DNA from 3 places in the Vibrio sp. Vb1574 genome. Region 1 is predicted to be linked to each of the others. Evidence: riboswitches for the same ligand, from Rfam matches in the RefSeq annotation. Region 1 holds a riboswitch; each other region holds the start of a gene.
What was found. Region 1 has a riboswitch for thiamine pyrophosphate ahead of thiB (thiamine ABC transporter substrate binding subunit). Riboswitches for the same ligand answer to the same signal wherever they lie in the genome.

Region 1 (7,482 bases):
CTTTAGCCCTGGGTGTAAGCCCAAACCGATGTTGTCACGCACCGATAAGTGAGCAAACAAATTGTGCTCTTGGAACAACATAGAGAACGGACGCAGATAAGGCTCTTTACGCACAATGGACTCACCATCAACACAAATATCACCACGGTCAGGATGGATGAATCCTGCCACCAACGCCAGCAAGGTTGACTTCCCTGCCCCACTTGGTCCCATCAGCGACACAATCTGTCCTTGCTCAATCGTTAAGTCAAAAAGAAACAGTTCACGTTGGTAGGTGTACTGCACATCATCCAACACTAACATTACGCTCTCTCCTTCGTTTTCAATACTTTCTCAATCAAGGCAAAACAGCCCACACTCAACAACAATAAGGTCACCGATACCACCGCAGCCGCGTCCATCTGATAGCTGCCAAGCAGCTGGAATAAATACAGAGGTAAAGTGCGGAACTCTTGTCCGCCAAACAACGCAATAGCACTTAAATCGCCAATCGCAAACATAAAGCTGATCGCAAACGCATGTGCAAACGGCTTGCGTAGCGCCTGCCACTCCACCACTTTAAACCGTTGCCAGCCACGCATGCCTAAGCTGGCACATACATACTGATACTGTTGTTCAATGTGCAGCATTGGCTGCGCTAGCGTTTTGATCACGTAAGGCAAAGCCATCAAACCGTTCACCAAAATCACGACAAAAAATGCCAAGCTAAAAACATCGGTAAATGCGCGCAGTAGTAAGAATAAACCGGTGCTAATCACCAGACCTGGAGTCACCAAAATAACGGTGCCGATTAACTCAATCTGATCGGCTCGCGTGTTTTTGTACTGCAACCGCCAACGGCGACTGGTCAATAGTATGGACACCCCTGCAGCGACCGCAAGCGCGCTAGCGACACAGGCGACTTTGAGGGAGTTCAATAGCGCAGACCAAAAACGCTCATCGGTTAATACTGTCCAAACTTGTTGGTTGATGCCACTCAGTAACACCATCAATAACGGCGGTATTACCAGTAAAAAGGCACCTATGATCCAAAAGCTATCCCAAGCTTTTGACCACCCATGATCCTTCGTTAAATATTGCTGTACCGATGTGCTTCCAGCACTGATAGAAACAGGCCTTGTTAACTTCTGCACTCCAATAGCAAGCAGTCCACATAACAGCATCTGCCACAGCGCCAATAACGCCCCAGCTTGTAAATCAAAATCAAACTTAATCGCTTGGTAAATGGCCAATTCAATGGTGGTGGATTTTGGCCCGCCCCCCAACGCCATTACAGTGGCAAAACTGGTAAAGCACAACATAAACACCAACCCACAAACGTGGGGAAGCTGCTGCCTTAAACGCGGCCATTCTACCCAGCGAAACTTATCCCAATGGCTCATCCCAAGATGCGCGCAAAGCTTATGCTGCTCGGCAGGAATAGACTCCAAGGCTTGCAGAAGCAATCGTGCCGCGTAAGGTAAATTAAAGAACACATGGGCGAGTAAAATGCCGTTCAAACCGTAAATAGAGAATGGCAGTTTAGTGTCGAAACTTTGCAACCACTGCGCCAACAAACCACTGTTGCCATAAATCGCTAACAGCCCAAAAACACCAACCAAAACCGGCAAAACCAGTGTCGATGCAAACAGCTTAAGCAGTAATGATTTACCAATAAATTGGCGACGCGAAAGTGCGTGCGCTACTGGAATGGCAAAGCCAACACTGAGCAATGTGGAAAGAAACGCTTGGTAGAAACTGAACTTGGTGACATGTTGATAGTACGGGTCGCCCCATACCACAGACACATCAAGTGAAGGGGCTTGAACAATCAAAGCACCTAGGGCAGAAATAACAAAGGTCGCGATGATCATCGCGACCCCTAAACCTATTTTTGGAACAGAATTCAAAGGTAAAACCTATCTCATTCAGATGAGGATGGAAACGTCAGCTAAAACGTCAATGCGCTTTGCCATTCGCGAATCCAAGACTTACGCATTTTTGCCACTTCATCAGCACTAAAGCTCAACGACTTGCTTGGAACACTCAAAGTTTCAAAACCTTTAGGTAACTCAACGTCAGTGACTGGGTACATCCAGTTACCCGTTGGCATCGCCGATTGGAACTCATCACTTAAAATGAAACTCATAAATTGATCAGCAAGTTCTGAATTTTTTGCCCCTTTCACTTTGGCGGCTACTTCAACTTGCATGTAGTGGCCTTCAGCAAAATTCGCCGTAGCAAACTTCGAATCGTTTTCCGCAATTAAGTGGTACGCAGGTGAAGTGGTGTAAGAAAGCACTAAATCGGACTCACCATTGAGGAACATAGAATACGCCTCAGACCAACCTTTCGTGACCGTTACGGTTTTGCTCGCTAGCTTCTGCCACGCTTGCGTCACATCGTCGCCATAAATAGATTTCATCCATAGCATTAAGCCTTGGCCCGGCGTTGAAGTCCGCGGATCTTGGTAAATCACTTTCAGATCGTTGCGCGTTTCCACCAGCTCTTTCATGCTTTTCGGCGGATTAGCCAGTTTCTCTTTGTTGTACACAAACGCGAAGTAGCCGTAATCGTACGGTACAAACGTCGTGTCACTCCAACCGTTTGGTAACACTGTGTTAGCCGTATCCACATTGTGCTCGGCAAGCAGATCGGTTTTCTTCGCTTCTGCCATCAGATTGTTATCCAAACCTAATACGATGTCCGCTTTGCTATTACCGCCTTCAAGACGAAGACGATTCAGAATCGACACACCATCATCCAACGCTACGAAGTTAACGTCACAGCCACATTTTGCTTCAAAAGCTTGCTCGATTTTAGGACCCGGCCCCCAATCTGCGGCAAAAGAGTCGTAGGTATAGATGGTTAATGTGTTTTCAGCGGCAAACGCTGAAGTAGAGGTGATTGCAGCTAGGGCAATCAGATTTAGAGTGGGTTTCACAGCTCGCTCTCCATGATTATTTCAGAGAAATAAGTTGAGCGGCACAGGGTTTGAGGCGGCTATTAAGGACTTCCAATATCCAGACTCAATTCCTACGCCAGCATTATCTGGTTCAGGTAATACGGGTCCCTAGTTAAACACTTAGGTCTCAGCGCCCCAATGCATTGATTGACTCAATGCTAAATGGGTTTGCTCCCCGATGAGTTGGATGGATTGTAAAGGTATTTGAGTGGTTACACAATCAGCTCACGAGCGCTGGTCATAACCCCAACGAGGCACCAAACCTTGCTCAATACCTAAGTGGTCGAGAATTCTCGCCACCATAAAATCCACTAAGTCTTCAATGCTCTTTGGCTGATGATAGAAGCCCGGAGCCGCTGGCATGATGGTGACGCCCATTTGCGACAGTTTGTGCATGTTCTCCAGATGTAGCGTTGAAAATGGTGTTTCGCGAACCACGAGCAACAGCTGCCCGCGCTCTTTCATTACCACATCAGCGGCCCGCTCGATCAAGTTATCTGACATACCATGCGCAATCGCTGCAACGCTTCCCGCAGAACATGGGCAAACCACCATTTGCTTTGGTGCAGCAGAACCAGACGCAACCGGTGAGAACCAGTCATCTTTACCGCAAACGGTGATGTTATCGGGATTGCAGTTCAGGTGCTCTACCAATGCTTGCTGCGCCGCTTCTGGGCCACTTGGTAGCTTAAGATTATGCTCGGTTGCCATCACAACACGAGCTGCCGAAGAAATCAGAACGTAGACATGATAATCCGCCGCAACCAAGCATTCTAAAAGACGAAGGCCGTAGGGAGCACCAGAAGCCCCCGTTAATGCCAACGTGATGGCTTTTTTATGAGAGGGTTGTGTTTTGTTTTGCATATAAATCAGGCTTTTTGTTTTAACTGCTCAAGAAGTTTTCCGTGAATACCACCAAAGCCACCGTTGCTCATGACTAGAATTTGGTCACCTGGTCGCGCACGTTCGACGATCTTGGCTACAAAGTTATCTATATCCGCATCGACAAACGCTGGCTGTTTGCATTGGTCGGCAATGTCTTGCACAGACCACTCGATATTATCTGGCTGGAACAAGAAGACTTCATCTGCACTGTGTAGTGACTCTGCAAGTGTGTTTTTGTGTACACCACGCTTCATGGTGGCAGACCGCGGCTCTAACACAGCAAGGATGCGTTTTTCACCTACCTTGTTACGCAAACCACCGACAGTAAGTTCAATTGCCGTTGGGTGATGCGCAAAATCATCGTAAACCGTCACACCTTGTTCTTCACCTTTCAGCTCTAAACGGCGCTTGGTATTGATGAAACGCCCTAATGCCTGGCAAGCAAGATCCGGAGTGACTCCAACATGTCGTGCAGCAGCGATTGCCATCAGCGCATTATCCACATTGTGGTCACCCACCAAATTCCATTCGACGGTACCAACCTTCTCACCTTGCAACGCAACGTCAAACTTTGAGCCATCAAGCACTAATTTGTGCGCTTGCCAGTCGCCATCAACACCTGAAAACTGCTTTTCTGTCCAGCAACCACGCTCTAATACATCCGCTAACGCTTGATCCTGCCTCGGCGCTAAGATCAATCCATTGCCCGGTACAGTTCGCACTAAATGATGGAATTGGCGTTTGATCGCCTCTAGATCATCGAAGATATCAGCATGATCGAACTCAAGGTTATTCATGATTAAAGTGCGAGGATGGTAATGCACAAACTTAGAACGCTTATCGAAAAAAGCACTGTCATATTCGTCCGCTTCAACGACAAAAAACATGCTTTCACCCAAACGAGCAGACACTCCGAAGTTACCGAGTACCCCACCGACTAAGAAACCCGGTTGATAACCACAATCTTCAAGTATCCAGGCAAGCATGCTCGACGTGGTCGTTTTCCCATGTGTACCCGATACCGCCAATACCCACCGATCATGCAGCAAAAACTCGTTGAGCCACTGCGGACCAGAGGTGTAGCGCATGTTAGTGTTGAGCACATGCTCGACACAAGGGTTGCCACGGCTCATCGCATTACCAATCACCACAAGATCTGGTTGAGGGTCGAGTTGAGACGGGTCAAAGCCTTCAATAATTTCAATACCTTGAGACTCAAGCAGTGTGCTCATTGGCGGATAAACGTTGGCATCAGAACCAGTGACTTTATGTCCTAATTGGCGCGCTAGAATCGCTGCGCCGCCCATAAATGTGCCACAGATACCCAAGATATGAATGTGCATAAACTAAACCTTGTAATGCGTTTTTTAATGCTTTCATTATCGCGATTACCGCCTGAAAAGCGAGTGACTTTAGCCTTCTTCTTGCAGTCCCTTTCACAAATATGACAAGGTTGAACACAGACTGTACAACCTCTTGCTTACTGATGAATCCCTCAAACAAGTCTACAAATAAATTGAGATCTCAAACAGTTACTTCATTACCATTAAAAAGATCTGCGACTTAAACTTACATCCAGCGCAATCGTTTAACATCCATAAAGAGATGCTCACTTGCGCACTACCCCCAATGAAATGAAAATGTAAGGATTAACCATGTCAGGACTGCGCACCCTAGGCGAGTTCATTGTCGAAAAACAAGCGGATTTCCCCCACGCTAGCGGTGATCTATCATCCCTTTTAGCCTCCATTCGTTTAGCTGCAAAAATCGTTAACCGCGAAATCAACGCAGCGGGTCTCGGTGATATCACTGGTGCTGTAGGTACGGAAAATGTCCAAGGTGAAGATCAGCAAAAGCTCGATGTTTACGCGAACGATAAGTTCAAAGCCGCGCTTGAAGCTCGTGATCAAGTGTGTGGCGTTGCCAGTGAAGAAGAAGACGAAGCAGTTGCGTTCAATAAAGAACTCAACCAAAACGCCAAATATGTAGTACTGATGGACCCACTTGATGGTTCTTCTAACATCGATGTGAACGTCTCTGTTGGTACTATCTTCTCGATTTACCGTCGTGTTTCTCCAATCGGTACTCCACCAACTGAAGAAGACTTCCTACAACCTGGTCACAAACAAGTGGCTGCGGGCTACGTAATTTACGGCTCCTCCACCATGTTGGTATACACAACAGGTAACGGCGTAAACGGCTTTACTTACGACCCATCTATCGGCAGCTTCTGTCTTTCTCATGAAAACATGATGATTCCTGATGATGGTAAGATCTACTCCATCAACGAAGGTAATTACATTCGTTTCCCTCAAGGGGTGAAGAAGTACATCAAGTACTGCCAAGAAAACGTGCCAGAAGACGGTCGCCCATACACTTCTCGCTACATTGGCTCGCTGGTTGCTGATTTCCACCGCAACCTACTGAAAGGCGGTATCTACCTTTACCCAAGCACACAAAGCCACCCACAAGGCAAGCTACGCCTGCTTTACGAATGTAACCCTATGGCATTCCTCATTGAGCAAGCTGGCGGCATTGCATCGGACGGCGTGAATCGCATTATGGACATCAAGCCTACTGAGTTGCACCAGCGTGTACCTTTCTTTGTGGGTTCGAAGAACATGGTTCGCAAAGTTGAAGAGTTCCTTGAACTGCACCGCGACGAAGAATAATTTCAGACCTTTGTCCAACGCGGCAGGTGTTTACCTGCCGCGTTTTTGTCGCTAAAGTGAAACGCGAATTTATCATCAGATGAAGCCGCTTTTGTGTGACTCATCGTTAATGAAAAGGAATATTCTAATGAGCTTAAACCATGTACCAGCAGGCAAGTCGCTGCCTGAAGATATCTATGTCGTTATCGAAATTCCTGCAAATGCAGATCCAATCAAGTACGAAGTAGATAAAGACTCTGGTGCTGTATTTGTCGACCGTTTCATGTCTGCACCAATGTTCTACCCATGCAACTATGGCTACGTGAACAATACCCTGTCTCTTGATGGCGACCCAGTCGACGTATTGGTACCAACACCATACCCACTCATGCCAGGTTCAGTCATTCGCTGCCGTCCTGTTGGCGTTTTGAAGATGACAGATGAATCGGGTGAAGATGCAAAAGTGTTTGCGGTTCCCCACTCAAAAATCTCGAAAGAGTACGAGCACATCCAAGATGTGGACGATATCCCAGAACTACTGAAAGCGCAGATCACGCAATTCTTTGAGCGTTACAAAGAGCTTGAAGCAGGCAAATGGGTGAAAGTGGATGGTTGGGCAGATGTTGCTGCCGCCAAAGCTGAGATCCTAGAATCTTACGAGCGCGCTCAGAAAAAATAAGCATCACTGCTGATACAAAACTAAAAAGAGCTGCTCTAGGGCAGCTCTTTTGCTTTCATCTTACCTGTGTCAACTAGATAGGTGCGCCTGCTGAAGACATTCGTCCAGCGTCGTAGTCATGTTGAAAGAAGGGGTCAACATCATCACAAATGCCAAAATACGGCCGCCCGATAACACCGAGCATATAAGCACTTTGCTCGCAATACTCTTGCTTGCCTTGCTGGTAACCCGCTTGATAAGCCATTATCAGTTCTGCCGTCGCATGGTTAACATCATCCAGCTTCGCAATTCGCTCCTCAGATAACTCCCGTAATCCATCTAAA
Region 2 (7,482 bases), on a different contig from region 1:
CTGGTTTCTTCTCATTATTATAGCTTATTTCTACTCTTATCCCGTAAGTATGGCTTTCTGCTGTACTTTGGCTGCATTTAATCTACTGAACGAACGAAACTACAGTTAGCTGTAATGATCAGTGGCCCGAAATTTTAATAATAAAGGGGAATCACTATTTATATTTAGTTACACTCAACCGATCTGGATTAATGAGTAACTATGTATGGATATATCTCGTCGACGCTTTCTTCAATCATCCTTAGCAATCTCCGCGCTTGCCGTTCTACCTGCATGTTCTCTATCTAGGAGCACTAATAAGCAGGGGCAATATATATACGATATCACTGCAGAACCTTCTACTGCAGAATTGGTCCCTGGGTTTAACACAGACGTACTCGCATTTAATGGTTCGATTCCAGCGCCTGTGATTCGTTGTCGCCAAGGCGAGAAAGTTATAATTCGGTTTACTAACAAGCTTTCAGAGCCGACTACAATCCACTGGCATGGCTTGCGAATCCCTATTGAAATGGATGGTGTCCCTTTCTTGAGCCAGCAGCCTATCATGCCAGGTGAAACATTCGTTTATGAATTTACACCACCAGATGCGGGCACATTTTGGTATCACCCACATATGAATAGTGTGAAGCAGCTTGGTATGGGCTTAGTCGGGCTAATTGTCGTTGAAGAGGCAGAGCCGGTTCAGTTTGATGAAGAGCATGAAGTCGTCCTCAAGCATTGGCATTTAGACAAACTAGGTCAGTGGAAGAACCTTATGGTGCCGCGCTTGAGCGCTCGTATGGGGACTCCCGGAGAGTGGAGTAGCGTCAATGGTGTGCATGAACCTGTTTATACGCTGAAGCAGAATGCCACTACGCGATTAAGAATTGCTAATGTCGATAATACCATTACTTACCCGATCGCTATTGAAGGTGCAGAGGCTTGGGTTATTGCTATTGATGGTAATCCTGTTAAAGCGCCTTATAAGCTCACTCAGCAAAAAATTGGTCCGGGAATGAGGTTAGATATCGGATTGATTGCTCCGAAGGCTGGAACACGTGTTTATGTGCGTCAAATGAAAGGACGCTTCCCATTCCCTTTGTGCGAGTTTGACGTTGTTGAGTCTGACCTGTCGAACAACCAGAAACTGCCTTTATTACCTCTCAACCCTGTGCCAGATCTCGATTTGAAAAATGCAGAGCAAATCGATTATGTGTTTGAGTGGGAGGGGGCGATCACTCCTGCTGATCAATCGGGCAAAGCGATCCCCCAATTCTGGCTGATGAACAAACGGGCTTGGGAGGGAATGAGCAAAGATAATATTCCAGCGCCGCTTTCAACATTGGAGATTGGAAAAACCTATATCTTCAACCTAAAGAACGTCACCCAATATCATCATCCTATTCATCTTCATGGACACACATTTACGGTTCTTGAGTTAGATGGCAAAAAACTCGACGAACCGTTTCATACCGATACGGTCTTACTTGGAAAAAACGGCAGTGCGAAAGCGGCATTTGTTGCAGATAACCCAGGGCGTTGGATGTACCATTGTCATGTAATTGAACATATGAAGACGGGTTTGATGGGTTACATCGAAGTAAAGTGACTCCTGTAACTTTTAAAATCTTGATAAGTTTTAAGCGCTATACTTTGCTGAATTCTAAGATTGTATAATCACTATTGCCGTAAATTTGATTACAATGTCGCCATTAACTTTTCTGGGGGAATTATGGGACAACTATCCGTTTTGGGTTTTATTGCATTGGGTGGTGCATTTGGTGCATGTTCTCGTTACTTAATTTCTGAACTTTGTGTCATTTTATTGGGGCGTGGTTTTCCATATGGTACGTTAACCGTTAACGTTGTTGGCTCATTTATGATGGGCTTATTGATAGCAGCTTTCGATAATGAACTTTTGGCAACGGAACCTTGGCGACAAGTGATTGGCTTGGGTTTTTTAGGCGCACTAACGACGTTTTCCACCTTCTCGATGGATAATGTGTTGCTCATGCAGCAGGGCGCTTTCTTTAAGATGGGATTGAACGTATTGTTGAATGTCGTGTTAAGTATTTCAGCTGCGTGGATAGGCTTTCAATTATTGATGCGCAGCTAGCAAAGTAGTTAAAAATTGAACAGGTCGGCTTGGTTTCACCAAGCCGTTTTTATATACTGATATCACTTGTCGGAGTGCCATAAGGCTGAGACCGTTAATTCGGGATCCGTTGAACCTGATCAGATTAGAATCTGCGAAGGGAACAAGAGAAGATATTCACACCGGAGTTCTTTCTGGTTGACCTATCAAAAGTCGAATGTTTTTACAGGCAAATATCGTAAGCTTTAACTAGCCTTAATTTGACTCCTCTTGTCGCATCTATCCGCCAAGCATTTTTATCCAATTACTTTTTATCTAGTATAACAAAGCAAGGAAAAATGCTATGTCGAGTCGCAAACAAGCGAGACTGGAAGCAAAACAGTTCATTGATACACTCTCGGTACAACCGTACCCCAATTCAAGCAAAGTCTACGTAGAAGGTTCACGTCCAGATATTCGTGTGCCAATGCGTGAAATATCACTCGCTGATAGCCTTATTGGAGGCACAAAAGAAGCGCCTATTTTCGAACCTAATGAGCCAGTACGCGTTTACGATACCTCGGGTGTATACACAGATCCAGAGCACACCATAGACCTCTATAGCGGCTTACCTAAGCTGAGAGAAGGGTGGATTGAAGAGCGTGCCGATACTGAGCTACTTGATGAAGTAAGCTCGGTGTACACCAAAGAACGCTTAGAAGACGAAACACTAGACGATCTTCGTTACGGTAATCTACCACGTATTCGACGTGCCAAAGATGGCCATTGTGTGACCCAATTGCACTATGCTCGCAAAGGTATTATTACCCCAGAAATGGAATACATCGCGCTGCGTGAAAACATGGGGCGTGCCAAGTATCGCGATGAAGTGCTGAATCAACAGCATCCGGGTCAAAACTTCGGAGCGAACCTACCAAAAGATATTACCGCCGAATTCGTGCGTAAAGAAGTCGCCGAAGGTCGCGCTATTATCCCTTCCAATATTAACCACCCAGAATCCGAACCAATGATCATTGGACGTAACTTTTTGGTCAAAGTGAACGCCAACATCGGTAACTCATCGGTCACTTCTTCGATTGAGGAAGAAGTAGAGAAGTTAGTATGGGCAACGCGCTGGGGTGGCGATACCGTTATGGATCTCTCTACTGGACGTAACATCCACGAAACTCGCGAGTGGATTCTACGTAACAGTCCGGTTCCGATCGGTACCGTACCAATGTATCAAGCGCTTGAGAAAGTGAATGGTGTTGCGGAAAACCTTAACTGGGAAGTGATGCGCGATACCCTGATTGAGCAAGCAGAGCAGGGCGTTGACTACTTTACTATCCATGCCGGTTTACTACTTCGTTATGTGCCAATGACTGCAAAACGCGTTACTGGCATCGTCTCTCGTGGTGGTTCTATCATCGCGAAATGGTGTTTAGCGCATCACCAAGAAAGCTTCTTATATACCCACTTCCTAGAGATCTGTGAAATCTGTGCTAAGTATGATGTGGCACTTTCTCTCGGTGATGGTCTGCGTCCTGGCTCGGTGGCCGATGCTAACGACGAAGCGCAATTTGCAGAGCTTCGTACCCTTGGTGAGTTAACCAAGATAGCGTGGGAATACGACGTACAGGTGATTATCGAAGGTCCTGGTCATGTTCCAATGCACATGATCAAAGAGAACATGGAAGAACAGTTAGAGCACTGCCATGAAGCTCCTTTCTATACCCTTGGCCCATTGACGACAGACGTTGCTCCAGGTTACGACCATATTACTTCAGGTATTGGCGCTGCCATGATTGGCTGGTATGGCTGTGCGATGCTTTGCTACGTCACTCCTAAAGAGCATCTTGGCTTACCAAACAAAGAAGACGTGAAAGTAGGCATGATCACTTACAAGCTTGCTGCACACGCCGCTGATTTAGCGAAAGGGCACCCTGGCGCTCAAGTTCGTGATAACGCGCTGTCTAAAGCTCGCTTCGAGTTCCGCTGGGAAGACCAATTTAACTTGTCGCTCGACCCAGATACTGCTCGTGCTTTCCATGATGAAACCTTGCCTCAAGAGTCCGGCAAAGTTGCTCACTTCTGTTCGATGTGTGGACCAAAGTTCTGCTCGATGAAGATCTCGCAAGAGGTACGAGAGTATGCGAAAGACACTGAGCAAGTTGCTGCGGACCAAGCTATATCGATCAAAATGCTGGATGATCCTCTTGAGGGGATGCGTCAGAAATCGCAAGAATTTAGAGATACAGGTTCTGAACTATACCACCCAGCAGCACATGCCGAGGTAAGTGACTAATGAGCAAAATCCTTATTCCGTCATCATTGATTGAACTGACTGGTTTAGTTCAGCAATGTTTGTTGTTGGCGAAAGAACAGGGTTTTAGCATCGAAGACATTGAGTTGGGTGTGAGCCCAACTCAATCTATTCAGCTTGTTCGCGACCAACAGACCACACGCATAACGACAGATCTTACTGATGGTTATGACTCTGAGCATGAGACTTCATTTGTGCTCTATTACCGCTCTGCGTTATCGGTAGAAGCGTGTGCTAAGCAACCGTCGAAAGCGATTTATATTGGCATTGCTGATACGCAGGTATCCGATGAAAAGGAGAAAGTGCTTCAGCTTGATATCTGGCGTCACCCAATTAACAACGAAGTGAGAGCGCTTTCCGTTAAGTCCAAATTCAACGCAATGTTCGATCCTGAACATCACCTTGCTTGGATAGTAACGCTGACAGTACTCGATTTTCCTATCGAAGATGCGTTAACACTTGCTCGAGGAATGCTAACTCAACAAGCGAATGTTTCACGTGAAACACTGTTGAATGACAACCTTAACGAGGAAAGATCTACTCAGTGGGCTGACCAATTTGATGATTTCCCCACACCTGTACTGGAGGATAACCGACTAGGTATTCAAGTTGGTTGGTCTGCACAAGGCGAAAGCGTTAGCTTTCCAACTCTAACCAAGCAAAGTCTAGGGCTCTATCCAGTCGTTGATGATGTTGCTTGGATTGAGCGTCTACTGCCACTAGGCATCAACACTATTCAACTGCGAATCAAGAACCCACAACAAGCCGATTTAGAACAACAGATCATTCGAGCAATTGAGCTAGGTCGTCAGTATCAAGCACAAGTGTTCATCAATGACTATTGGCAGTTGGCAATCAAGCATGGCGCTTATGGCGTTCACCTAGGACAAGAAGACATAGAAGAATCGAATTTGGCTCAGCTAACTAAAGCCGGTATTCGTCTTGGTCTTTCTACTCATGGTTATTACGAACTACTGCGCATCGTACAAATTCATCCTAGCTACATCGCGCTAGGGCATATTTTCCCAACCACCACAAAACAAATGCCATCGAAACCACAAGGTTTAGTGCGCTTGGAACTGTATCAAAAGCTGATTGATAGCATTCCTTATACAAACACAGAGGCTGCTTTCCGTCCTTCAAAAGACAAAGCAGTTAGTGACAATGTGCTTGGCTTTCCGACGGTTGCGATTGGTGGTATTGACCAATCTAATGCAGCCCAAGTTTGGCAAACAGGTGTTTCTAGTTTGGCAGTTGTGCGAGCTATTACGTTGGCAGAATCACCTCAATCGGTCATCGAGTTCTTCGCACAACTGATGAAGGAAAGACAGCTAACGTTTACTGATAAGAATATTGAGTTGGCGCATAGCAAGAGAGGTGAGCATGCTCACGGATAAGCAGTTCCTTCGCTATCAGCGCCAAGTCGCTCTGCCTGAAATTGCCGAAGTTGGGCAAGAGCGCTTGAGCAAATCGCATGTGCTGATCATCGGTTGTGGTGGGTTAGGAAGTGCTGCGAGTTTGTACTTGGCATCAGCGGGTGTTGGTAAATTGGTTGTGGTCGATAACGATGAAGTTGATAGCAGTAACCTGCAACGCCAGATCATTTATCGTGAACAAGACCTTCAAGTTGCGAAAACAGAAGCAACTGTAAAACAGCTCACTGACCTCAATTCTATGGTTCAAATTCGTGCCCTCAATAAGCGACTAGACAAAGCACAGTTGCAGCTTGAGGTGATGCTAGCGGATGTGGTGCTCGACTGCACCGATAACATGCCAACGCGCCAGCTAATTAACCGAGTTTGTTTCGAGCAAAATACGCCGCTCATCTCGGCGGCAGCAATTGGTTGGCAAGGGCAATTCGCAGTCTTTGATTACCAAACACCAAGTGAACAAGAAGCGCAGAGTAAAGCCTGTTACCGCTGTTTGTATCCGTTCGACGAATTACCGCAAACGCAAAAGTGCAGTGAGAGTGGTGTCGTCGGTCCGGTGGTGGGCACACTTGGCAACTACCAAGCGATAGCGGCAATTCAAAAACTGGCGACGGGAAAGTTTCATGTCGAGACTGCCAAGTTGCATCTGTTTGATGGGTTGAAACTGCAATGGCAAACCATGGCAATAAGCAAAGACAAACAGTGCCAAGTGTGTGCTCAGATTTAGCTTACGAGTAATAGGCAGAATTAAGAGAGTTGGAAGCAATGACGTTATCAGAACAACAAACAACACAAATGACCGCTGCTGACTTAGATGTGATCACTATTGTCATCAATGACCAGTCACATCAAGTTGCCAGTGAGTCGAATCTACAGCAAATCATTAGTCAATTTGCGCTGCCTGAAATGGGCTGTGTTTTTGCAATTAATAACAATGTTGTGCCACGCAGTGAGTGGGCTAGCACAGTTCTTTCACAGGGAGATAGCATCTCTTTGTTTCAAGCGATCGCAGGGGGGTAAAGTCGATGCTTAAAATTGGTGATAAACAATTCGAATCAAGACTGTTCACGGGAACAGGGAAGTTTGCCAACAGCCGATTAATGGCAGAAGCGATTCAAGTATCGGGTTCTCAACTTGCGACCATGGCGTTGAAGCGTGTGGATGTGAACGACCAACAAGACGATATTTTGCTGCCGTTAGTACAAGCGGGCGTGAACTTATTGCCGAACACCTCAGGTGCAAAGAATGCTAAAGATGCTGTGTTTGCTGCACAACTGGCGCGAGAAGCGTTGGGTACTAACTGGCTAAAACTGGAAATTCATCCAGACCCGAAGTACTTGATGCCCGATCCAATTGAGACACTTGCAGCCGCTGAACAGCTGGTTCGTGAAGGCTTCATTGTCCTTCCTTACTGTCATGCTGACCCGGTTCTGTGTAAACGATTGGAAGAGGTTGGCTGCGCTGCTGTCATGCCATTGGGTGCTCCGATTGGTTCCAACAAAGGGATAGTTTCTCACGATTTCCTAGAGATCATCATCGACCAAGCTAATGTTCCTGTCATTGTTGATGCGGGTATTGGTGCTCCTTCACATGCCGCGCGTGCGATGGAAATGGGCGCGGATGCCGTGCTAGTTAATACCGCGATTGCGACTTCGAGCGATCCCGTTGCGATGGCG
Region 3 (7,482 bases), on a different contig from region 1:
CGCTTGCTCAGCCGCAATTTCACCCACAACGCCCAGTACCGCCGCGGCAGCAAGTCCGGAGTGATCACCAACAGCAGCGAAAGCACCCGTCAGTGCCGTTAGTGTGCAGCCCATTCCGGTTACGTATGGCATCATCTCGTGACCGTTGTTTAGCTGCACAGTTTGCTCTTTCGTGATGATGTAATCAGTCTCGCCAGAAATCACCACACTTGCACCATACTCTGAAACTAAGAAGTTCGCTGCGCCAAGTGCTGCGTCGCTGCTGTCTAACGCATCGACGCCTTTGCTTTGTGCTTGTTCGCCAGCGAGACCGATGATTTCTGAGGCGTTACCACGAATGATCAACTTGTCGGCAAGGCGTGCGATCTCACGTGATGTCTCGGTACGTAGTGAGCTTGCTCCGCAACCGACAGGGTCGAGTACAACGATTTTACCGTTGGCATTGGCTTGCTCTACGGCATAGCTCATGCGCGGTGTCCAAACGCTGTCTAGGGTACCGATGTTGATAACCAGTGCGCCAGCGAACGACATCATCTCTGCCATCTCTTGTTTGGAGTGCGCCATGATTGGAGAAGCGCCGATCGCTAATAGTGCGTTTGCTGTGTTATTCATCACCACGTAGTTAGTGATGTTGACGACTAACGGCTTTTGCTGGCGTACTGCGGTTAATGCTTGGGTGATTTGTTCAATTAACATGAGACTCTCCGATTAATCTTGCTGAGCGTTCGGACCTTGTTGCCAGAATGCTACTTCCATACGCGTTGCGGTTTTGAATACCTGAATCAGGTTTTGACCGCGCTGGCTGTTGATATCAATTTCTGCTAGCAACTGATTAAAGTGTTCTGCCCCTTTTGCGACACCAGATTGGAATTCCTCACCACCGTAGAGGTTGATCCAACTTGCATATGGGTTGCCTTCGATTACGGTCTTTTCATCTTCAATCAGCACCTTACCGATTACGGCATAACCGATGGAGCATGGCGCTAGTGCCGCGTATAGATCAACAAGATCGCCCGTCATGCCAGCATCTAATACGTAACGGGTGTAAGCCACAGTGCCGAAATCTTCTGGCTCGTTTTCTAAGTCGGATTCTGTCAGTCCCCATTGCTCACAGTAAGTCACGTGGTGGGCGATTTCAGAATCGAGCAATGCGTGTACGCTTGGTAGGGCACGGCGCATGTCATCCAAAGTACGTGCTTTGTAGATCGCTAATGCGTAAGCTCGTGCGTACTGCTTTAGGAAAAGAAAATCCTGCTTTAGGTAATGCAGAAAACAAGGCTGAGCCAGAGTGCCTTGCGCCAATTGCTGCACGAAAGCATGCTCAGTGTATTCTTGCCAATCGTGGCGGCAAGCGTCGATCAAATCTTGGTATTTCATTATGAGTATCTCGTTATCAAAAGACCCTAGGCTTAGATCCTAAGGTCAGTAGAATTAGTCAAAGCTCGGTACGTAATCTTTCGCTTTTGGCAGTGTTTCGATGATGTTTTGTGAATACATGAACTGCGCATAATCATCGTAGCGTTTCAGATCTACTGCGGATGGACGAAGAGCGAAACGAGTTAGCGTGTCGTTCCAAGCGCGTTGGTTAAGCTCGTTGTTGAGCGTGTCTGGTGAATAAGCCACGAACTCTTTCCACGACTCTTTTGGATGGTTAACGATGTAAGTGGTCGCTTGCTCTAGTGCTTTGTTGAATGCCTTGATGGCTTCTTTGTCGTAGTTTTTTGCATTGGCTACGAAGACTAACTCGTCATACGCTGGCACGCCGTGTTCTTCAGGGAAGAAGGCCTTAGCTTTATAACCTTCTAGTGCCAGTTGGTTGGTTTCGAAGTTACGTAGACCGCCCCAAATCGCATCCACCTTGCCAGACGCAAGAGACGAAGACAGCGCCCAACCTACGTTGATGATTTGTACGTCAGAAAACTTCACGTTTTCTTGCGCTAGCATGGTGCCGATTGTCGCTTCTTCGTTGCCTGCGATCGCAATACCGATCTTCTTGCCTTTCAAGTCGCCAAGGTTTTCATTCTTACTGTTGTCCAACACCATCAACGTGTTGAGTGGCGTAGCAATCAAAGTCGCAGAGCGGATTAGTGGCAAACCAGCCGCGACATCGATAGTTAGGCTTGGTTGGTATGAAATCGCCATGTCGACTTTGCCAGCAGCGACCAACTTAGGTGGTGTACTTGGATCTGCCGGCTCTTGAATGTTGACCTTCAAACCTTGCTCTTTGAAGTAACCACGCTCTTTGGCAATCACGATAGGACCATGGTTTGGATTGACGAACCAATCCAACATCAGTGTCATCTCTTTTTTAGCGGCAAGGACGTTGGTTGATACCACTGAAGCGAGTAGAGCAGCAGCGCTCATAAGTTTGTTTTTATTCACGGGGTTCTTCCTTTTCTTTCCCAATTTTCTTTGGTTATTTTCTGTAATTATTTGCTTTCCCAAGGGATGGCTTTTTTCAATAATTTATCGGTGATGAAGTAGAGTGAGATAGACAGCACAGCGAGGATAAACAGCGCTGCAAACATCTCATCAATGATCATGCGAGCGTTGGCTTGGAGCATCAGATAACCCAAGCCTTCACTTGAACCTACCCACTCACCGACCACTGCTCCAATTGGCGCAATAACGACGGCAACACGAATACCTGACGCTAAAGTTGGTAGGGCGGCTGGCAATTGAATATGACGAAGTAATTGCCATTTCGACGCGCCCATGGTCTTGGCAAGGTCGAGGTAACCTGTTGGCGTATTGCGCAAGCCGTCATAGCAACATGTCGTGACGGGGAAAAAGATGATGATCGCCGCCATGACTACTTTCGATGCAATGCCGTAACCCAGCCAAAGCATGAGCACTGGCGCGATAGCGAATACAGGGATCGCTTGGCTAGCAATCAGAATTGGCAGTAACCAACGCTTCAGCGGCTCGAACATCAGCATTTGCAATGCGAACAGCAAACCCATTGATAATCCAAGCGCCAAGCCAAGTAAAATCTCTTGCGCGGTAACCCAAGTATGTTTGAGCAGGACATCGTAACGAGTGACTAATCTATCCAGCACTTCAATTGGTGAAGGTAAGATGAAGCTTGGCATGTCGAATACCACAACAACCAACTGCCACAATCCCAAGATCACCGCTGTGCTAATGACCAAGCGCAGAGCCGGATGGGTCACGCGTTCTTTTTTACTAATGCTTGCCGAAACGGAGTTGTACTGAGTCATATCACTCATAGTCTTTCTCCAATTGATCCAAAATCGCTTGTTGAAGCGCGGCGCACTCTCCATCGAGAACTCGTGGCGGCTTGGAGTCTGGAACGACCAAGTGCTGAGCTTGCGCAGGCGTACCTTGCAGTACATAGAGTTGGTGAGCTAATCGCACCGCTTCTTGTGGGTCGTGGGTAATAAGAACAACGGTCTTATATTTCAGTAATTCGGCAGACAAGGTCTGCAACTTATGGCGAGTAACCGCGTCCAACGCAGAGAAAGGCTCATCCATCAGAACCAGAGGCTTGTCTTGCATCAGAGTGCGAGCAAGGGCAACACGTTGTCTCATGCCGCCAGAGAGCTGAGCTGGCTTAGCATCCGCGTAATCGGCGAGTCCCACTTGGCTTAGTAAAGTCAGTGCACGTTGTCTATTTTGCTCTGGTGCTTGCTCTTGAGAAAATCGAGAACTGAGGCAGACGTTGTCTAACACATTCAACCACGGTAGCAATAAATCCTGCTGAGCCATGTAAGCGATACGGTCATGCAGTGTAGCGCCATCCGTTGTGATGAGTTCGCCATGCCAGTCAACTTGGTCATCCAGCAGGCCAGCTAAGTAACGCAATATTGTGGTTTTCCCGCAGCCACTTCGTCCGAGTAATACCGTCCATTTACCGACGGGAATGGTCATGTTCATTCCTGCTAAAGTCGGTGTTTGGCTGTCTTTGTATCGCAGACTAGCATCGGAAAGCTGAATGCCAATCGCGTTAGCGAACATAAGTATGACCCGCAAAAAAGTGGTTCACAGGGCCATGGCCTTTACCTACATCCAATTCATCAGCGTGCGCGATAGCTTGGCTGATGTACTGCTTACCCAGGTGCACCGCTTTGTGTAGGTTGTTGCCTTGGCCAAGATAAGACGCAATGGCGGAAGAAAGTGTACAGCCTGTGCCATGGGTGTTTTTGGTTGGAAATCGCTTGGCGCTAATTAACTCGGCACTGTCTTGCATGATAAGCAGATCGTTGCTGTTTTCATTTTCTTCAAGGTGACCGCCTTTGAGCAGAATAGCTTTGGCGCCAAGCGCACGAAGGTCGGTAATCATATCGTTCATTTCAGATTCTGATTGAGGCATTGGCTTACCCGTCAATGCTGCGCCTTCGGGTAGGTTAGGGGTAATGATGTCTGCGAGCGGAATCAATTCTTCTTTTAAAGTGCTGATTGCCGACTGTTCCAGTAATAGATCGCCGCTGGTGGCCACCATTACAGGGTCAATCACGAGGTGTTTTGGCTGGTATTGTTTAATTTTGTCAGCAACGACTTTGATGATGTTGGAATCGGCCAGCATGCCCACTTTTACTGCAACGATGTTGAGGTCGGTGAATACCGCATCGAGTTGACTCTCTACATGGTCGAGAGGAATTGGGAAAATCGCAGAGACGCCTTGAGTGTTTTGTGAGGTGATGGCGGTAATCACTGAGCAGGCAAAGCTACCAGTTGCGGACATCGCTTTGATGTCAGCTTGAATACCTGCACCGCCACCACTGTCTGAGCCCGCGATGGTCAATACGATAGGGGTAGGCAAGGCTGGCGTTTGATGTGAATGAGGTTGTGATTGCTGCGTCATGGTCGCTCCTACTACAAGACGTATAGGAACTGACTTTGACCATTGCAGATAGATCGATTTTTCGATCGCTATCGCTTACCTAAGAGGGGCGACGAAAGGCAAAGTGTGCATAGTTCCCTACGTCAGTGCTAACTGAATCAGGTTCAACGGGTCTCGAATTTCGATCTCAGCCAACACTTGTCGTGTGGCCCCCCGACTATTTCGTTCGGATGATAGCAGGACCATTGCGGAAGGGATACGTTTTTTGAGCGTAATTATAATGAGTATTCAATTATGCGAGGTGAGTGATAAAGTAAGCACCTAAATGGTTTGCTGGGTGGAATTTACTAGTGCAACGCTCTGGTGAATGAGCAGAACCTGGAATATTTAATAAATAATCGTGGTCTCGTTAAGCAAGGATTAGCACAAAACAAGGTTAAAAAACTGTTAAAATTTAACGTGTTGCCAATTTAACTTTGTTGAACTTTTTCACAGTTAATTAGGAAGGCTAAGACGATCATCGAGCAAGGAGACTTCATGCTTAATTCTGTAACAGCGAAGTCAGTGATCGATCATGCGCTCTTTTTGGGGGCTGATTTCGCTGAACTATTCGTTGAACATCACCAAACCAACACTGTCCAGATCGCATCTGGTGAGGTGGACAAGGTTAACTCGGGTATCGATTTTGGTATCGGTATTCGTCTCTTCTTCGGTCATAAAGTGCTTTACGGTTACACCAACAGCACAGATGAAACTGAACTTAAACGCGTAACCTCACTGCTTGCTGCAAAAGATAAGCGTGAGCAAATCGCGTCAGCAGGTTCTCTCAATCTGAACCGCTACCCAATACAACATGGTTGCCGCATGCCGCTAGGTAAGGATGCTAACCTAGATTCAAAAATCGCGTTTCTATTGAAAGTTGACCAAGCAGCACGTGCAGAGAGTGAACATATCAGCCAGTTTATTGGCAGCGTGCTTCAGCGCGAACAGCAAGTGTCTATCTTCAACTCAGAAGGCCTACACGTTGACGATACTCGCCACTACATTCGTGTTGCTGGTAACACTGTCGCGCAAAAAGGTAATGAGCAGTCTTCTGGTATGGAAGGTCCTGGCGCTCTTGCTGGTTGGGAATTCAGTGAACAGCTTGATGCCAAAGAGCTAGGTCAAACTATCGCGCAGCAAGCGTTAGTAAAACTTGGCGCGGATGCTTGTCCATCGGGTGAAATGCCGGTGGTGATTGGTAACGGCTTTGGCGGCGTTATCTTCCATGAAGCATGTGGTCACTTGCTAGAAACCACTTCAGTTGCGAAGAAAGCATCAGTCTTCCACGACAAGATGGGCGAAATGGTTGCTCACACCGCAGTGAATGCAGTCGATGATGGCACCATGACCAACGAATGGGGCTCGATTCACATTGATGATGAAGGTATGAAGACTCAGCGCACTCAACTGATCAAAGACGGTAAGCTAACCAGCTTCATGGTCGATAAAATGGGTGGCATGAAGACAGGTTATGAGCCTACGGGTTCTGGTCGTCGTCAAAACTACAAGTTCGCACCAACCTCGCGCATGCGTAACACCTTTATCGAAGAGGGCGAGCATTCACTTAATGACATGCTGGCAGGCATCGAACGTGGTATCTATGCGAAGAAGATGGGCGGTGGCTCTGTTCAACCGGGTACGGGGGAGTTTAACTTTGCTGTTCGTGAAGCCTACCTCATTGAAAATGGCAAAATCACCAAGCCTCTGAAAACAGCAACGCTGATCAGCACGGGTCCAAAAGTGTTGAAAGAAATCAGCATGGTCGGCAAAGACATGGCGCTTGCGCCGGGCATGTGTGGTTCCGTGAGTGGTTCAGTACCAACAACTGTCGGTCAGCCAACGCTGAAAGTAGATAACATTCTGGTAGGAGGCGGTAACTAATGAGCCAAGAACAACAACTTCTTAATGCGGTTGATTACGTCCTATCAGAAGCAAAACGCCAAGGTGCAGAAGCGGACGTCATTGTAAACCGTAACAGTAGCTTTTCTTTGAAAGCGAACCAAGGAAAGCTGGATGAGTACAAAGTAAGCTCAAGCCAAGTTCTGGGTGTTCGTGTTGTGAAAGATGCGCGTGTTGCAACAAGCTATTCTGAGTCGTTAGAGCAACCAAGCTTGGATTTGATGCTGACCAACGCACTGCAAAGCGCTCGCTTTTCCAAGCAAGATGAACATCAGACGATTAGTTGCGTGAACAGTCAAATCGCGACTGATGTTGCTGAGATTGCGCAAGAAGATACAACTTCTGTTGACGAAAAAATCGAACTGTCTCTCGCTCTTGAGCAAGGCGTAGTGGCTCTGCCTCACGCCTCTAGCGCACCTTACAATGGTTACAGCGATGGCGAAACACAACTGATCATTGCCAATACTCAAGGCACATTGTGTCAACACTTCGAGCGCTCGTTCACTTGTTACGCGTATACCTTGTTTGAAAAAGACGGCAAACAGTCAATGGCGGGTAGAATGTCACTGGGTCGCCGTTTTGATGAGTTGAATCCAGCTTACTGTATCGAGGGTGGCTACAACCTTGCTCGCGATCTTCTTGAAGGCGCACCGGTTGCGACGGGTAACTACCCTGCTATCTTCCACATCAATGCGCTAGCAAGTTTATTCGGTGCTTTCGGCAGTGCTTTCTCTGGC

Region 2: it holds a riboswitch for thiamine pyrophosphate, as region 1 does, so the genes downstream of both, thiC (phosphomethylpyrimidine synthase ThiC) here and thiB (thiamine ABC transporter substrate binding subunit) in region 1, are expected to answer to the same signal.
Region 3: it holds a riboswitch for thiamine pyrophosphate, as region 1 does, so the genes downstream of both, thiD (bifunctional hydroxymethylpyrimidine kinase/phosphomethylpyrimidine kinase) here and thiB (thiamine ABC transporter substrate binding subunit) in region 1, are expected to answer to the same signal.

What each region holds. Positions count from the first base shown of each region.
Region 1 covers NZ_JAWOTC010000025.1:32,582-40,063, forward strand. The annotation lists gene thiQ (thiamine ABC transporter ATP-binding protein) at 1-303, opposite strand, end outside; gene thiP (thiamine/thiamine pyrophosphate ABC transporter permease ThiP) at 303-1,889, opposite strand; gene thiB (thiamine ABC transporter substrate binding subunit) at 1,931-2,923, opposite strand; TPP riboswitch at 2,996-3,132, opposite strand; gene R7O12_RS15480 (flavin prenyltransferase UbiX) at 3,170-3,808, opposite strand; gene mpl (UDP-N-acetylmuramate:L-alanyl-gamma-D-glutamyl-meso-diaminopimelate ligase) at 3,814-5,172, opposite strand; gene fbp (class 1 fructose-bisphosphatase) at 5,485-6,501, shown strand; gene ppa (inorganic diphosphatase) at 6,629-7,159, shown strand; gene R7O12_RS15500 (DUF2799 domain-containing protein) at 7,233-7,482, opposite strand, start outside.
Region 2 covers NZ_JAWOTC010000048.1:251-7,732, forward strand. The annotation lists gene R7O12_RS20720 (multicopper oxidase family protein) at 206-1,588, shown strand; gene crcB (fluoride efflux transporter CrcB) at 1,712-2,095, shown strand; TPP riboswitch at 2,156-2,254, shown strand; gene thiC (phosphomethylpyrimidine synthase ThiC) at 2,418-4,358, shown strand; gene R7O12_RS20735 (thiamine phosphate synthase) at 4,358-5,773, shown strand; gene R7O12_RS20740 (HesA/MoeB/ThiF family protein) at 5,760-6,533, shown strand; gene thiS (sulfur carrier protein ThiS) at 6,572-6,826, shown strand; gene R7O12_RS20750 (thiazole synthase) at 6,832-7,482, shown strand, end outside.
Region 3 covers NZ_JAWOTC010000010.1:2,531-10,012, reverse strand. The annotation lists gene thiM (hydroxyethylthiazole kinase) at 1-696, opposite strand, end outside; gene tenA (thiaminase II) at 709-1,377, opposite strand; gene R7O12_RS09360 (ABC transporter substrate-binding protein) at 1,432-2,382, opposite strand; gene R7O12_RS09355 (ABC transporter permease) at 2,430-3,230, opposite strand; gene R7O12_RS09350 (ABC transporter ATP-binding protein) at 3,223-3,978, opposite strand; gene thiD (bifunctional hydroxymethylpyrimidine kinase/phosphomethylpyrimidine kinase) at 3,968-4,825, opposite strand; TPP riboswitch at 4,923-5,030, opposite strand; gene R7O12_RS09340 (TldD/PmbA family protein) at 5,342-6,727, shown strand; gene R7O12_RS09335 (TldD/PmbA family protein) at 6,727-7,482, shown strand, end outside.